DNA from 2 places in the Streptomyces sp. NPDC040432 genome. Region 1 is predicted to be linked to the other one. Evidence: riboswitches for the same ligand, from Rfam matches in the RefSeq annotation. Region 1 holds a riboswitch; the other holds the start of a gene.
The links. Region 1 has a riboswitch for cyclic di-AMP ahead of ACZ58N_RS30410 (M23 family metallopeptidase). Riboswitches for the same ligand answer to the same signal wherever they lie in the genome.
Positions count from the first base shown of each region.

Region 1 (3,387 bases):
GCTGGACCGGCTGAGCACGGTGGCCGGCCGGGCCGACGAACTGTGCCGCTTCGCGGTGCTGTTCGGTGACCCGCAGCTGGCCCTGACCGCCGTCAAGCGCGTCCTGGACGTCACCGCCGAGGAGGTGCAGGCCGTGGCCGCGGCCCGACTGCGCCCCGACAACCGGGCGGTCCTGGTCTACGAACCGTCGGCCGGGTCCGACGCCGACGCCACCGACGACACCGACGCGAACGAAGGGGCGGAGCAGTGAGCGACACCGCAGCCGTCACGATGACCTTCCACCCGCAGCCGCAGCCCGGCGACGCCACCCCGTGGGCCTTTCCGGCCCCCGAGCGCGGCGCGCTGCCCAACGGCCTGACCGTGCTGCGTTGCCACCGTCCGGGCCAGCAGGTGGTCGCCGTCGAGGTCAACCTCGCGGCCCCGCTGGACGCGGAGCCCGAGGGCCTCGACGGGGTGGCCACGATCATGGCCCGCGCCCTGTCGGAAGGCACCGACAAGCACTCCGCCGAGGAGTTCGCCGCCGAGCTGGAGCGCTGTGGCGCCACGCTCGACGCACACGCCGACCACCCCGGCCTGCGGGTCTCCCTGGAGGTTCCGGCCTCCCGCCTGCAGAAGGCGATGGGTCTGCTCGCCGAGGCGCTGCGGGCGCCCGCCTTCGCCGACACCGAGGTCGACCGGCTGGTGCGCAACCGGCTCGACGAGATCCCGCACGAGCTCGCCAACCCGCAGCGCCGCGCGGCCAAGCAGCTCTCCAAGGAGCTCTTCCCGGCCTCCCTGCGCATGTCCCGGCCGCGCCAGGGCACCGAGGAGACGGTGGCCCGCATCGACTCCGCGGCCGTCCGTGCCTTCTACGAGGCCCACGTGCGCCCCGCCACCGCCACCGCGGTGGTCGTCGGCGACCTGACCGGGATCGACCTGGACGCCGTCCTGGCCGACACCCTGGGCAGTTGGAGCGGCAACACCGCCGAGGCCCGCCCGGTGCCCCCGGTGACGGCCGACGACACGGGCCGGGTGGTCATCGTCGACCGGCCCGGTGCGGTCCAGACGCAGTTGCTCATCGGCCGGATCGGCGCGGACCGCCACGACCTGGTGTGGGCCCCGCAGGTGCTCGGTACGTACTGCCTCGGCGGCACGCTCACCTCGCGCCTGGACAAGGTGCTGCGCGAGGAGAAGGGGTACACGTACGGCGTGCGCGCCTTCGGTCAGGTGCTGCGTTCCACCGCCGACGGCAAGGGCGCCTCGATGCTCGCCATCAGCGGCTCGGTGGACACCCCGAACACCGGCCCGGCGCTGGAGGACCTCTGGAAGGTGCTGCGCACCCTCGCGGAGGGCGGACTGACGGACGCCGAGCGCGATGTGGCGGTGCAGAACCTGGTGGGGGTGGCCCCGCTGAAGTTCGAGACGGCGTCCTCCGTGGCGGGCACGCTGGCCGATCAGGTCGAGCAGGAACTGCCGGACGACTACCAGGCCCGGCTGTACGCCCGGCTGGCGGAAACCGGTACGGCGGAGGCGACTTCGGCGGTGGTGCGGGCCTTCCCGGTGGACCGTCTGGTGACGGTGCTCGTGGGCGACGCGGCTCAGATCGAGGAGCCCGTACGGGCACTGGGAATCGGCGCCGTAACGGTCGTCACCAACTGACCGGTGGTTGAACGGGTGTCGAGTGGCGGGCGACCGCCGCTCGACCGGTAACCGACCGTTTCCCGAGGGGCTCTGATGGATTATCCGTCAGGGCCCCTTTTGTCCGTTTAGTGGTTTGGTTGCTCGTATGCGGTGTGGCGTACGCAACAAAAGCGCTCGTGTGTTTGGCGATCCACTGATGATCCGCCTAGCGTCGGCCCTGCTGTTCGTCAGTTGTGCCCGCCGCATCCGCGGCACCGAACAGTGATCGCCGAGTCCCCGTCAGGCGCGAGCCTGGGGAGCCGGGGACCCACAGTCCCTGGGGTGAATCGGACCGCCTCGCAAGAGGAGGCCCGTAGGAGACCTTCCTGCTCCGAACCCGTCAGCTAACCCGGTAGGCGAGAGGGAAGGAAAGGATCACCCCCTTCATGGCGTTTGGCAGTCGTCCCACCGGCTCCGGCAAGCACCGCGGCTCCAGCCGTCTGAGCCGCAAGACCGCCGGCTACGCCGGTATAGCCGCCCTCGCCACCACGGGCGTGGTCGGCACCATCGCAGCCCCGGCCTTCGCTGCGGACAACTCGGGCCCCTCCATGGAGGACACCGGCCAGAACCCGGCGGTCGTCGCGAACGACCTCCAGGGCGACATCGTGGCCCAGGCCGATCTCCAGCAGAGCGCCGCCGACGCCGTCACCGCCCAGGCCCAGGCCGAGGCCGACGCCAAGCAGCGTGCCGCCGAGGCCAAGCGCGTCGCCGAGGCCGCCGAGGCCAAGGCCAAGTCCGAGCGGGAGACCGCCGAGCGCGTCGCCCGCGAGGAGGAGCGCAAGCGCCTCAACACCTACGTCTCGCCGATCGCGGGCTCCTACGTCAGCACCTCCTACGGTGCGGGCGGCGCCATGTGGTCCTCCGGCAGCCACACCGGCATCGACTTCCACGCCTCCCTCGGCACCTCGGTCCGCGCGGTCGGCGCCGGTACGGTCGTCGAGGCCGGCTGGGGCGGCGCGTACGGCAACAACGTGATCATCAAGCACAACGACGGCACCTACACGCAGTACGGCCACATGGACTCGCTCAGCGTGTCCGCCGGCCAGCAGGTCGCCCCGGGCCAGCAGATCGGCCTCGCCGGCACCACCGGCAACTCCAGCGGCGTGCACCTGCACTTCGAGGCGCGCACCAGCCCGCAGTACGGCTCGGACATCAACCCGCTGGCGTACCTGCGCTCGCACGGCGTGAACCTCTGACCCGAGCGGTACCGCACCACCGGTCTTCACGGACGACCCCGGCTCACCGAGCCGGGGTCGTCCGCGTTTTCGGGCCCTCGGGCTGTCGGGGTTCCCGCGTTTTCGCCGTCCCGGCCGCACCGGTGTCGCCGCCCCGCCCTCCCCGTCCGGGTTCCCTCCCCGGATCCGCGGAATGTTTCGGATTTCCGGCCGTCCTCGGAAATATTCGCGTGTTGCAATAGAGTCGCGACACGGTCACGATTCCGGCGACGGCGCCGGCAACCGAATTCAAGCGGAGGTCCGGTCTTGCGTATTCCCGCGCACGCGGTATGCACAGCGATCCGCGACGATATCGTCTCCGGCTTCTTCGGGCCGGGCGGCCGACTCACCGAGGAGGTCCTCGCCCGCCGGTACGGGGTCTCCCGCGTCCCGGTCCGCGAGGCGCTGCGCACCCTGGAGTCCGAGGGGTTCGTCACCACCCGGCGCCATGCGGGTGCCTGCGTGGCCGAGCCCACCGAGCAGGAGGCGGCCGACCTCCTGGAGCTACGGACGC
Region 1 is NZ_JBVIVP010000020.1:129,397-132,783, forward strand. Features, by position in the region: gene ACZ58N_RS30400 (M16 family metallopeptidase) at 1-250, shown strand, start outside; gene ACZ58N_RS30405 (M16 family metallopeptidase) at 271-1,638, shown strand; cyclic di-AMP (ydaO/yuaA leader) riboswitch at 1,877-2,033, shown strand; gene ACZ58N_RS30410 (M23 family metallopeptidase) at 2,046-2,855, shown strand; gene ACZ58N_RS30415 (GntR family transcriptional regulator) at 3,141-3,387, shown strand, end outside.

Region 2 (3,387 bases), on a different contig from region 1:
TTCGGGCCGCCGAGGTAGCGGAAGAGCGGCAGGTCCGAGGCCTCGGACGCGGCGTGCGCGACGGCGAGGGACACGCCGAGGATGGCGTTGGCGCCGAGGGAGCCCTTGTTCTCGGTGGCGTCCAGGTCGAACATGGCCTGGTCGATCAGGCGCTGCTCGGTGGCGTCGTAGCCGACGAGCTCCGGGCCGATCTGCTCGATGACGGCGAGGACGGCCTTCTCGACACCCTTGCCGAAGTAACGGTTGGGGTCACCGTCACGCAGCTCGATGGCCTCGAATGCACCGGTGGAGGCGCCGGACGGAACTGCAGCACGGCCGGTGCTGCCATCGTCGAGGCCCACCTCGACCTCGACCGTGGGGTTGCCTCGGGAGTCCAGGATTTCCCGGGCTACGACGACGTCGATGGACGGCACGAGCATCTCCTTCTGGGATGTGACGCTGGGTGTGCGGTGGCGTGTCAGGCCGTGGGATGGCCTTGCCGCCTAGAGCCTAACCGGCTCCGGGCACTGGGCCCGCCGACCGCCCGGGTCCTGGGACGAAATAGGGGCTGAATGCCCCCGTTCCAGGACATAGGTCTCTTGAAGAAACGGCTTCCGGTCCACGAAGGGCCGGTCGGAGCGGGCCCCGGACATGCCGCCGCCCGGCGCGTGAGGGGATACGCGCCGGGCGGTGGGCATCGTGCGGGGACCGCGGGTGATGCGGTGTTATGCCGGAATTCAGCTGAGCTTCAGCTTCTGACCCGGGAAGATCAGGTCGGCGTCCTTGACGGTGTCCTTGTTCAGCTGGAAGAGCTTCTCCCAGCCGCCCTTGACGCCGTTCGCCTGGGCGATGGTGCCCAGGGTGTCGCCGGCCTTGACGACGTAGGAACCGTTGCCGGTGGCCGGGGCCTCGGTCTTGGGGGCCTGCGGCTTGACGGCCGGGGTCTCGACGCGCTCGGAGCGCGAGACGGGGACCTCGGTGCGCTTCGGCTCGGCCTTCGGCGTGCTCGGCTTGGCGGGCGTGGCCGGCTTCGCGGGCTTCGCCGGGGCGGGCTTGGCCGGCTTCGTCTCAGGCTTCGGCTTGGCGGGCGTGGTGGTCGAGCCGCCGCCGTTGTACGCGGCGTTGGACAGGCCCTTGCCGCAGTGCGGCCAGGCGCCCTTGCCCTGACCCTTGAGGACCTTCTCGGCGATGGCTATCTGCTGGGACTTGCTGGCCTGGTTGGCGGTGGCGGCGTACGCCTTGCCGCCGTAGCCGGCCCAGGTGGAGGCCGAGAACTGCAGGCCGCCGTAGTAGCCGTTGCCGGTGTTGATGGCCCAGTTGCCACCGGACTCGCACTGCGCGACCTTGTCCCACTCGGAGACGGTCGCGGCGCTCGCGGTACCGGCGGCCATCAGCGGGGCCGCGACGGCGACACCGGCGACACCGGCGAGCGTGACGATACGGACGGCCTTGGAGCCGCGACGGTGCTTGCCCTTGCCGGAAAGCAGCATGGAGTTCTCCTCACCGACGCCTTCGAGGTGAGCTGTCGGGTTCGGGCGGATGAGTTGCCCGGTCACGTGTCGAGCACGTGGCTTAACCCCAAGCCGGTATACAGCCGTCTCCCAACGGCCTTTCCCGGCGCCTACCTTGGTTCCCCCGCTCCTGCCTTCGGCGCTTGCGCGACGACTGTTCCCCCCGTCCGCCGGCAGGATTCGGCGATGCGGTCGAAGGAGCTCGCGGTGGCGAGCGACTCAGAAGGTAGACAGGTCTCCCCCTGATGTTCAACGCGCGACATCAGGGAGAAACCGGCCTACTTGCCATCCTCAAAAGTACGTTTACGCAGGTGAGGGGCGGGTTTGTGGAAGTTCCGGAATGAGACACGCCAGTTGATCGGAAGAGACGCATGTCTCATTTGCCGATAACGGACATTCAGCTCTTTCCGGGTGGCCGAACTGCCCCTATTCCTTGGTTAGATCCAGGTTCTGACCCGGCTTGATGAGGTCGGCGTCCTTCCCGATGACCTGCTCGTTGGCCGCGTACAGCTCGCCCCAACCACCCTTGAGACCCTTGGCGTCGGCGATCGCGGTGAGGCTGTCGCCGGCCTTCACGGTGTACGAGGGCTTCGACGCGGCGTCAGAAGCGCCCGGCGCCTCCACGGCGGCCGGACCGCGGTGCTTGCCCGCTCCGTCGACCACACCGGCGGGCACGGCCGTGGGCGTGGCTCCCGGAGTGGTCGGGGTGGCCGGGGCCGTCGGGTCCACCGGGGCGGTGGGGTCGCCCGGAACGGTCGGGGTGGCCGGGGCCGTCGGGTCCACCGGGGTGGTGGGCGCCGTGGTCGGCGGGGTCGTCGTCGGCGGCACGGTCGTCGGCGGGACCGTGGGGTCCGTGGACGGGGCCGGGGAGACCGGGTCGGGCATGACGGGCAGTCCACTGGTGGGGCCCAGCGGGTAGTCCGGCAGGCCGGTCGGACCGGTGGCGGGGCCCTCCTGGCCCGGCTGCGGGGTCGGCGCCCCGAAGTCGACGGCGGGCTCGGAGCCGGCGACGGGCACCGAACCCTCGGGCCGGACGGGCGTGGGGGTGACCGGACCGGCGGGCCGGGGGTCACCCGGATCCACCGCGGCGGCCGGGCCCTGCTGGGTCAGACCGGCCGAGGCGGCGCACAGCGGCCACGCCTGGGGGCCCTGCGAGGCCAGCACCTTCTCGCCGACGGCTATCTGCTGGGAGCGGCTGGCGAGGTCCGGGCGCTCCGCGTAGGCGAGTCCGCCCGCGTTCCTCCACTGCTCCTGGGTGAACTGGAGCCCGCCGTACTCACCGCTGCCGTAGTTGGCGCTCCAACTGCCGTCGCTCTCGCAGTCGGCCACCTTGTCCCAGGTGGACGTGTCGGCCGCGCTCGCGTTCGTCGCGGCGAGCAGGGGCAGGGCGAGTGCGGAGCCGGTGACTCCGGCGGTGACGACCAGGGCGGGTACCTGGCGGGGGCGTCTGTGGCGGCCGTTCCCGGAACGCATGAGGCTGCACCTTTCGCATAACGGCGGGGTAACGGCAGAACCTAGCGGCCTTCGAACGATTGTCACAAGTTCGGTCGGTGACTGACGTGTGATCAGACGGCGTCGGAATGCGCCTCAGTTGTTTCGGGGTGTGAATCGAACAGGAAGCGTGCGCAGGCCACGCATGATGAGTCCGCCGCGCCAGCGCAGGTCCGTGGGGGGAATGGCAAGTTCCAGATCCGGCAGACGCGTCAGCAAAGTCGCGAGCGCCGTCTGCCCTTCGAGTCGGGCGAGCGGGGCGCCGAGGCAGTAGTGGATCCCGTGGCCGTATCCGAGGTGCTGGTTGTCACCGCGGGACAGGTCCAGGGTGTTCGGATCGTCGAACCGCTCGGGGTCGCGGTCCGCCGCCGCGAGGACCACCAGCACCGGATCGCCGGCCGCGATC
Region 2 is NZ_JBVIVP010000005.1:21,772-25,158, forward strand. Features, by position in the region: gene eno (phosphopyruvate hydratase) at 1-419, opposite strand, end outside; gene ACZ58N_RS12980 (transglycosylase family protein) at 717-1,469, opposite strand; cyclic di-AMP (ydaO/yuaA leader) riboswitch at 1,472-1,642, opposite strand; gene ACZ58N_RS12985 (transglycosylase family protein) at 1,917-2,963, opposite strand; gene ACZ58N_RS12990 (cytochrome P450 family protein) at 3,078-3,387, opposite strand, start outside.
Region 2: another riboswitch for cyclic di-AMP. It lies ahead of ACZ58N_RS12980 (transglycosylase family protein); the one in region 1 lies ahead of ACZ58N_RS30410 (M23 family metallopeptidase).